Regions from separate parts of the Desulfosporosinus youngiae DSM 17734 genome, predicted to be linked through region 1. Evidence: a T-box and tRNA genes for the amino acid it is inferred to sense, from the RefSeq annotation. Region 1 holds a T-box; the other holds one or more tRNA genes.
What was found. A T-box is a leader RNA that pairs with one kind of tRNA and senses whether it is charged. The one in region 1 lies ahead of thrS (threonine--tRNA ligase), so its partner is inferred to be a tRNA-Thr.

Region 1 (4,400 bases):
TATTGAAAACATTAGAGTTGTGGAGGAAGTATAACATGGAATTATGGTATACAGAACAGCACACAAAAAACGTTCGTTTTTCCATCAAAGTGGAAAAGCCTCTTTACACGGGTGAGAGCGAATTCCAAAGAATTGACGTTTTTAACTCTAAAGAATTTGGTAACTTCTTTACCCTGGATGGATTTATGATGATTACAGAAAAGGATGAGTTTATTTATCATGATATGATTGTTCATGTGCCTATGGCGACCAACCTCAAGATTAAAAATGTTTTAGTCATTGGTGCGGGGGATGGCGGGACAGTGAGAGAGCTGACGCGCTATAGTAGCATTGAAAAGATTGACATGGTGGAAATAGACAAGATGGTTGTGGATGTGTGCAGAGAATATTTTCCTCAGACAGCTTGTAAGTTAGACGATCCCAGAGTACAGTTGTATTTTGAAGACGGTCTGAAATTTGTCCGCTCCAAGGAAAATTCTTATGATCTAATCATTGTTGATTCTACAGATCCCTTTGGACCGGGGGAAGGGCTGTTTACAAAGGAGTTTTATGGTAACTGTTATAAGGCCTTAACGGATGACGGCATCCTTGTTAATCAGCATGAAAGTCCTTATTACGAAGATGATGCTAAGGCAATGCAAAGGGCACATAAACGAATTCGGCAGTTATTCCCGGTTTGCAGGGTTTATCAGGCTCATATTCCAACCTATCCGTCGGGCCACTGGCTGTTTGGTTTTGCCTCTAAAACCTATGATCCACTAACTCACATAGATGAGCAGGCTTGGAATAGTCTCGGAATTAAAACGAAGTATTACAATACAGAAATTCACAAAGGATGCTTCGCTCTGCCCAACTATGTATTGGAACTCCTAGAAACTGCAGGAGATTAAATTAACTAAGTCCCAAGCCTAACAATGAGAAGACCTGTCGGGGGGACGGGGTTATTGGTGCACTTACAGTGTGTCAATAACCCCGTCCCCCCGACAGGTTTTTACCCAAGAATGAAATATTGCGTTTTTGGAAATATTATGGAATATCCGGGGCACTTTGAAAAATTAAATGTGCCTAAAGATTGGCCCAACCGAAATATGGCTGGAAGTAAGTCATATACTTTACTATGGAGGGGTGCCAGTGGAACATTCCGTGCAACTAGGAACGCAATATTATCGGGAGAGTATTTGTGAACGTTTAAGAGAACTGCGCGAACAAGAAGAACTCCCTTTTCAAATCATAGAACACCGCCAGGGGAAACGCTGGATTATTCAGTGTCAGTTTCAAGATTCTTCGTTGGAAGCAGCGGAAGATGAGAATGTGGTTCAAAAAATCCACCGCTATTATTTAGCAAATGCTTTAGCAGAAACGATCCTGCATCATTGGGAAAAGGACCACGTTGTCCAGATCCTGAAAAAAAGGCATTATCTGAAACAAGAAAATTGGGAGTTATTACTTAAGAAGGCTTTGGAGTATTTGAATAAAGGCTTAGGGCAAGTCACTGGATATCGTGTGAATCGTAAAACCAGCTTAGTAACGCAGATATTAAATTGCTTGGATCACAGTTCTGTTTTTGATATCGAGGGGTTCCTGAGGTTTCGTGCCCAGGAGTATAAAAAAGAAGTGAATAAAGCGGTAGAATTCGCCATTGATGAATATATCCTGGAAAAGGAGTACTTAGAATTCATTCAGCTGCTGAAACATTTTGTAGATAGTCAGAAACCCCGCTTAGAGTATCTGCATGTTGGAATGACCCCACAAGGTAAGTTTCACCTTTATAACAGTGAGGGAGTTAAAGTAACCCACCAGTTTCTTGAAGACTACCAACTTGACAATGTTCATGAGCTAGGGTATGAAGATTTATTGGTTAGCGCACTAATTGCTGTTGCACCCAGGGAAATCACGTTGCATATCCGTTATGAAGGTTATAAAGATACACTCCAAACCATTCGTAATGTTTTTGGAGATCGTGTACATGATTGTCAAGGATGTTCCTTGTGTGAAAAGTTTTGACAGATAAGAGATTTCTTTGTTATAATAAACAAGTTCATTGCAACTAGGGCAAGGCATTGTATTAATGGCTTAATCATATCGGCATATTGAGTTATAAAGCGTTGAAAGGGACAGTACCCTGAACATTCATCGTGCAAGAGAGGGAATGCCAAAGGCTGAAAGCATTCCTCACGAGCGTAAAGGAGAAAACCACCCTTGAGTGTTAGGCTGAAATGAGTAAGCTTAGCCGTACCCCGCGTTAAGGGAGATCGAGTGAAAGGGTTTTATAGCCTTTCAATTGGGTGGAACCACGGGAGTAAACTCTCGTCCCTGCTAGGGACGGGAGTTTTTTATTATAAAATAGATAAGGAGTGATTTCAGTGATTAAGGTTACTTTAAAAGACGGCTCTGTACGCGAGGTTGAACCAGGAACCACTATAGCGGAGCTTGCGGCATCCATCTCACGGGGATTGGCGAAGGCAGCTGTAGCCGGTAAAGTCAATGATAAGATGAAAGACCTGACTCATCCGCTTACAGAAGATGCGGAAGTGGAGATCATAACCATAGATAGTGATGAAGGATTAGATGTTTTAAGGCACTCTACGGCACACTTGATGGCCCAAGCGGTAGGCAATCTATTTCCAGGGACAAAATACGGGATCGGACCATCGATTGCTAAAGGTTATTACTATGACTTTGATTCTGAACATGTTTTTACTCCGGATGATTTAGAGCGTATTGAGAAGGAAATGAACCGTCTTGTCAAGGAAAAGTATGAATTTAAACGGAAGGAAGTCTCTCGAGCTGAGGCTTTAGCCCATTTTAATGAATTGGGTGAAAAATACAAGGTTGAACTTATTGAGGGTCTGCCGGATGATGCGACGATTTCTATGTACACTCAAGGAAATTTCACAGATCTTTGCGCCGGCCCCCATTTACCTTCGACAGCGAACATTAAAGCGTTTAAGCTTATGAACTTAGCAGGCGCGTATTGGCGGGGGAGCGAAAAAAATAAGATGCTCCAGCGCATTTACGGAACAGCCTTTGCTAAAGCTTCGGATTTAGAGGATCATCTTTTTAAATTGGAAGAAGCTAAACGTCGTGATCATCGTAAGCTCGGTTTAGAACTCGATCTTTTTAGCTTACACGACGAGGGTCCCGGGTTCCCATTCTTCCATCCTAAAGGCATGGTTTTACGCAATGCGTTAGAAGATTTCTGGAGGCAGGAACACCGTAAACGCGGATATCAAGAGATTAAGACTCCTATTATTTTGAATCGATCCATGTGGGAACAATCAGGACACTGGGATCACTATAAAGATAATATGTATTTCACAGAAATTGATGATCAGGATTTTGCCGTTAAACCTATGAACTGTCCGGGCGGCATGATTATGTATAAGACAAAAATGCGCAGCTATCGTGATCTGCCGCTTCGAGTGGGGGAACTGGGACTTGTGCACCGGCATGAACTTTCGGGTGCTCTCCACGGGTTACTCCGGGTTCGAAACTTTACTCAGGATGACGCTCACATCTTCATGCTGCCATCACAAATTAAGGAGGAGCTTATCGGGGTTATTGAGCTCGTTGACTATTTCTACAAGATTTTCGGTTTTGATTATCATGTGGAATTATCGACCCGTCCTGAAGATTCTATGGGTTCGGATGAGGATTGGGAAACAGCTACCAGATCCCTGCAAGAGGCCTTAGAAGAGAAAGGTATCGATTATAAGGTTAACCCAGGTGACGGGGCTTTCTACGGCCCTAAGATTGATTTCCATGTGCAGGATTGCCTCGATCGGACTTGGCAGTGCGGCACAATTCAACTTGATTTTCAGATGCCTGAGAAGTTTGACTTATCCTATATTGGAGAAGACGGTCAAAAACATCGTCCGGTTATGATTCACCGGGTTGTATATGGAAGTATTGAGCGGTTTATTGCTCTTTTGACAGAGCATTATGCGGGAGCTTTTCCAGTTTGGCTGGCACCGGTCCAAGTGCGTATCCTTCCGATTAGTGAGCGGCACCATGACTATGCTAAATCCATTGCTTCCCGCCTCAACGAACTTGATATAAGAGTCGAAACAGATGAGCGCAAAGAAAAGATCGGCTATAAAATTCGGGAGGCTCAAACAGAGAAGATTCCGTTTACATTGGTTGTCGGGGATCAGGAAGCAGAGACGGACATGGCTGCCGTTCGAAGGTACGGACAAGGGAACGCCGGAGAAAAGATGTCGATTGATGAGTTTATAGTGCTTATTCAAGAAGAAATTAAGAGTAAGAAAATGCTGAAAGTTAATCTCAAAGAAGATTAAGATGTTTGTAAGCTATGAATAGCTCCCAACCAATGAGATCGGGGAATAAGGAATAAGCTATTATAAAGGTTAGAAATATAAGGAATTGACAAGAGAAAGCTT
Region 2 (4,400 bases), 110 kb from region 1:
GCCAATTGGCGCATGTATAATGCCAGCCTTATCCGCACGGTATTCAATCTTACCAGCCTTGATCTCTTTGATCGCACGAGTTACATCAAGAGTAACTGTCCCAGTTTTCGGGTTAGGCATAAGTCCTTTAGGCCCAAGAACCCTACCCAGTTTACCAACCATACCCATCATGTCTGGTGTAGCAACAACCACTTCAAAACCAAACCAGCCTTGCTCGATCTTGGCGATCATGTCTTCTGCTCCAACAAAGTCTGCTCCCGCTAACTCTGCTTCTTTAGCTTTCTCCCCTTTAGCAAAAACCAATACAGACCGGGTTTTGCCCGTCCCATTCGGGAGCACAATAGCACCACGGATTTGTTGGTCCGCATGACGGGTGTCAATGCCTAATTTAAAAGCAACTTCCACAGTTTCATCAAACTTAGCTTTAGCATTGTTTTTTACAATAGTCAAAGCTTCTGTCGGTTCATAGAGTGCAATACGATCAAATGATTTTACAGCCTCTTGATACTTCTTACCTACTTTAGCCATTCCTTTAACCTCCTTGTGGTAATACGGGCTTAGCCCTCCCACAAAATTTTGTTTCTTAACCCTCGACGACGTCGATTCCCATACTCCGCGCAGTTCCTTCGATCATACGCATTGCTGCTTCGATGCTCGCTGCATTTAGGTCCTTCATCTTGGTATCTGCGATTTCGCGAATCTTTGATTTAGGAACAGCCGCAACCTTCTTACGATTCGGTTCAGATGATCCCGAATTAATATTGGCAGCTTTCTTGAGCAGCACTGCTGCCGGTGGAGTTTTGGTGATAAAGGTAAATGAACGATCTTCATAAACAGTGATCTCAACCGGAATGATCAGCCCTGCTTGATCCTTTGTACGCTCATTGTACTCTTTGCAAAAACCCATAATATTAACCCCGTGCTGACCCAGAGCCGGACCAACCGGAGGTGCCGGTGTTGCCTTCCCTGCATTGATCGCTAATTTTACCAAGCCAATTACTTTCTTTGCCATTGTCATTACACCTCCTTATTAAGATAAACCTTTTATCAATCTAGTTTTTGAACCTGTGCGAACTCAAGTTCAACGGGAGTCTCTCTTCCAAACATGGATACCTCGACCCGTAACTTGCCTTTATCGGCTAGTATTTCCCGGACAACTCCAACGAAATCCTTGAAAGGACCGGCAATTACTTGTACGCTTTGATTTATCTCAAAATCAATTCGAGTTTGTATTTCGTCCAATCCCATTTGTTTCAGGATCGTGACAACTTCGTCGTCGAGTAACGGAATGGGCTTAGTACCAGTGCCAACAAACCCAGTTACTCCAGGTGTATTGCGCACAACATACCATGAATTATCCGTCATTTCCATTTCAACGAGCACATAACCTGGATAGACCTTGCGCTTGGTAATTTTTTGTTTTCCGTTTTTGAACTCAATTTCGTCTTCCATGGGAACAAGCACCCGAAAAATCTTCTCTTCCATATTCATGGATTCGACACGTTTTTCGAGGTTCATCTTTACTTTGTTCTCATAGCCAGAATAGGTATGAATTACAAACCAATCTTTTGCCATTTCTCAGGGACCTCCTCAGACACTGCCATTGAAAGTCATATGTTAGGGCAGTAGCTTGGTCAAGGCCATGCTTAAACCGCTATCAACGATCCACATCAGAATGGATACAATCGCCACTGCAACGAACACAACTCCTGTGTAGGCCAGCAACTGTCTCCGGGTTGGCCAATGGACTTTTTTGAGTTCGCCCAAAACCCCGCGAAAATACTCCATCGCCTTTTCTTTCTGCCGCTGAGTATTGGCCGGTTTTTTCAACTCGCCCATCACTTCACATCCTTACAGACATCCACTTTATCGACTCTGTGACAACGCCCCCTGGCGTACGTCTAAACCTTTACAAAAAAAAAAAAAATTACTTTGTTTCCTTATGCAGAGTGTGGCTCTTGCAGAACTTGCAAAACTTTTGAGTTTCCAAGCGATCTGGGTTATTTTTTTTATTCTTCATCGTTGCGTAGTTACGGTGCTTACACTCCGTACACGCTAAAATAATGCCAACACGCATTCATGAACACCTCCCGGCCAACGGTAGGACGCCGTATTTTTCCATTACTCAAAATACTTTATCACAAGATAATTTCACTGTCAAGAAAAACCTCTTGATAGAAAACTTGGCTGACGCTGAAAGCGACAGCCAAGTTGCACTACGCGCTGCAGCTCACGCAGGGCAAGAAGAGATCCCATCCGAAATCAATATTATTCATCAGTTTAATAAAAAAGACAGCAGAGCTGTCTAATCTTACTTGGTTGCGGGGGCCGGATTTGAACCGACGACCTTCGGGTTATGAGCCCGACGAGCTACCACTGCTCCACCCCGCGATGTCATTTGTTCAGTTGTCCTAATGATCGGCCAAGCACTTATCCACCTGCTAATTCGAGGTATACCATGCAACGCCCAAACATTTAGTTTTAGAACTAATTCTGCGATCGTTAGTAAAATGGAGCCGACGATGGGACTCGAACCCGCAACCTGCTGATTACAAATCAGCTGCTCTGCCAATTGAGCTACGTCGGCTTATTCTCGTGTGCTATACTCATTTCCCTGAGGCACTTACGTAGTTTACCACTTCTTTTTTTAAAATGCAAGCCTTTTCATAAAAGAATTCTATGTAAAATTATCCATCCCGTCGTTCGAGATATCGTTCAAGTTTTCTTTTAACTCGTTGCAACGCGTTATCGATAGATTTCACATGTCTTCTCAAGTCTATGGCAATTTCCTGGTAAGACTTCCCTTCTAGATAGGACATTAGCACTTTCCATTCTAAGGAACTAAGAATTTCACCCATTTTTTCTTCGATATCGTCAAATTCTTCCCGGCAAATGATTAGTTCCTCTGGATCCGTTATTCGGGTTCCTGATATTACATCAAGAAGTGTTCTATCAGAGTCTTCATCATAAATAGGCTTATTCAAAGAAACATATGAGTTTAGCGGAATGTGTTTCTGTCTAGTGGCAGTTTTAATCGCTGTGATAATCTGACGTGTAATACACAATTCAGCAAATGCTCTAAAGGAAGAGAGTTTGTCTCCACGAAAATCTCGAATTGCCTTATAGAGTCCAATCATGCCCTCCTGGATAATATCTTCACGATCAGCGCCAATAAGAAAGTATGAACGTGCTTTAGCTCTAACAAAGTTTTTATATTTGTTGATTAAATACTCCAGTGCTGCAGCGTCGCCTTCCTTGGCAAGCTCAACCACCTCTTCATCCACGATAACGTCGATGATTTCGCACTCTGGTAGTTCTGGTTGGGCTTGAAGAGTCAAGTTGATCCCCCCTACAATGTCGTCACGAAGAAGACGCAATCTCGGCTAGCCCTCGTCCACGAGAACATCCTCATTATACTCGACCCTAAAGAAAAGCGTCAAGGCGAAGTTTTGGTTGTTCTGTCGCTTACGCGAGGCAATTGCGATGTTCTATGCTCTATATGCGAAGTTCGAGTCCTAGAGCTGTCCAAAAACAGAGTTTTTAGACAAGTCCAAGATGAGTTGTTTGAATGCTAACGTTATCAAGACAGTGCACTTTCGTATTATCGCATGATCTACTGCCTATCAATCGCTCATCACATGTCATGCATCGTTCTCTGTCTGAGAACTTCATAAAGCATGACCGATCCTGCTACACTTGCGTTTAAGGACGTTACCTTCCCCTTCATTGGCAAACTTACAATCTCGTCACAATTCTCTCTGAGTAAACGACTGATTCCTTTTCCTTCACTGCCAATTACGATGACCCGTGAGCCAGTGAGATCTGCTTCAAAAGCATTTTTTCCTCCTGCTTCCGCCCCAGATACCCAACACCCTTTATTCTTCAGCTCCTTTAAAGTTTGAACCAAATTACTTACTCGCGCAACCAGCACATGCTCAGCAGCCCCCGCTGACGTTTTGACTACTGTCCCTGTCAGCGCTACACTTCGCCTTTTAGGGATAATGACCCCATGGGCTCCAACAGCGTCTACAGTCCTCAATAAGGCACCTAAGTTATGGGGGTCTTCAATCTCATCCAGCATCAAAATAAAGAGGGCCTCCTGCCGCTCCTCAGCTAAGGCAAGAATATCCTCTATACTAGCATATTCCCTCGCTGCAACATAAGCAAGCATTCCCTGGTGTCGCTCGCGATTAGTTAAGCGGTCAAGAGTTTGACGATCCACAAATTGGTAGGGTATGTTTCGTGCATGCAATAGCAAAATGATCTCTTGATTTCGAACCCCTTGTCCTTCCGAGATAAGAAGAACTTTATTAACCGGCTTTCCGCTTTTCAGAAGCTCCAAAACCGGATTTTTTCCATAGACCATTTCATCGTTCAAGTAGTTCACTTCTTTCCTCCGA

Region 2: it encodes a tRNA-Thr, which carries the amino acid that the T-box ahead of thrS (threonine--tRNA ligase) is inferred to sense. The anticodon was not compared.

What each region holds. Positions count from the first base shown of each region.
Region 1 is NZ_CM001441.1:137,006-141,405, forward strand. Features, by position in the region: gene DESYODRAFT_RS00750 (aminotransferase class I/II-fold pyridoxal phosphate-dependent enzyme) at 1-34, shown strand, start outside; gene speE (polyamine aminopropyltransferase) at 36-890, shown strand; gene ytxC (putative sporulation protein YtxC) at 1,132-2,004, shown strand; T-box leader at 2,097-2,318, shown strand; gene thrS (threonine--tRNA ligase) at 2,364-4,298, shown strand.
Region 2 is NZ_CM001441.1:245,614-250,013, reverse strand. Features, by position in the region: gene rplA (50S ribosomal protein L1) at 1-528, opposite strand, end outside; gene rplK (50S ribosomal protein L11) at 584-1,012, opposite strand; gene nusG (transcription termination/antitermination protein NusG) at 1,048-1,575, opposite strand; gene secE (preprotein translocase subunit SecE) at 1,618-1,839, opposite strand; gene rpmG (50S ribosomal protein L33) at 1,928-2,077, opposite strand; gene DESYODRAFT_RS27865 (hypothetical protein) at 2,064-2,309, shown strand; tRNA gene DESYODRAFT_RS01235 (tRNA-Met) at 2,317-2,391, opposite strand; tRNA gene DESYODRAFT_RS01230 (tRNA-Thr) at 2,512-2,587, opposite strand; gene sigH (RNA polymerase sporulation sigma factor SigH) at 2,688-3,338, opposite strand; gene rlmB (23S rRNA (guanosine(2251)-2'-O)-methyltransferase RlmB) at 3,635-4,387, opposite strand; gene thyX (FAD-dependent thymidylate synthase) at 4,384-4,400, opposite strand, start outside.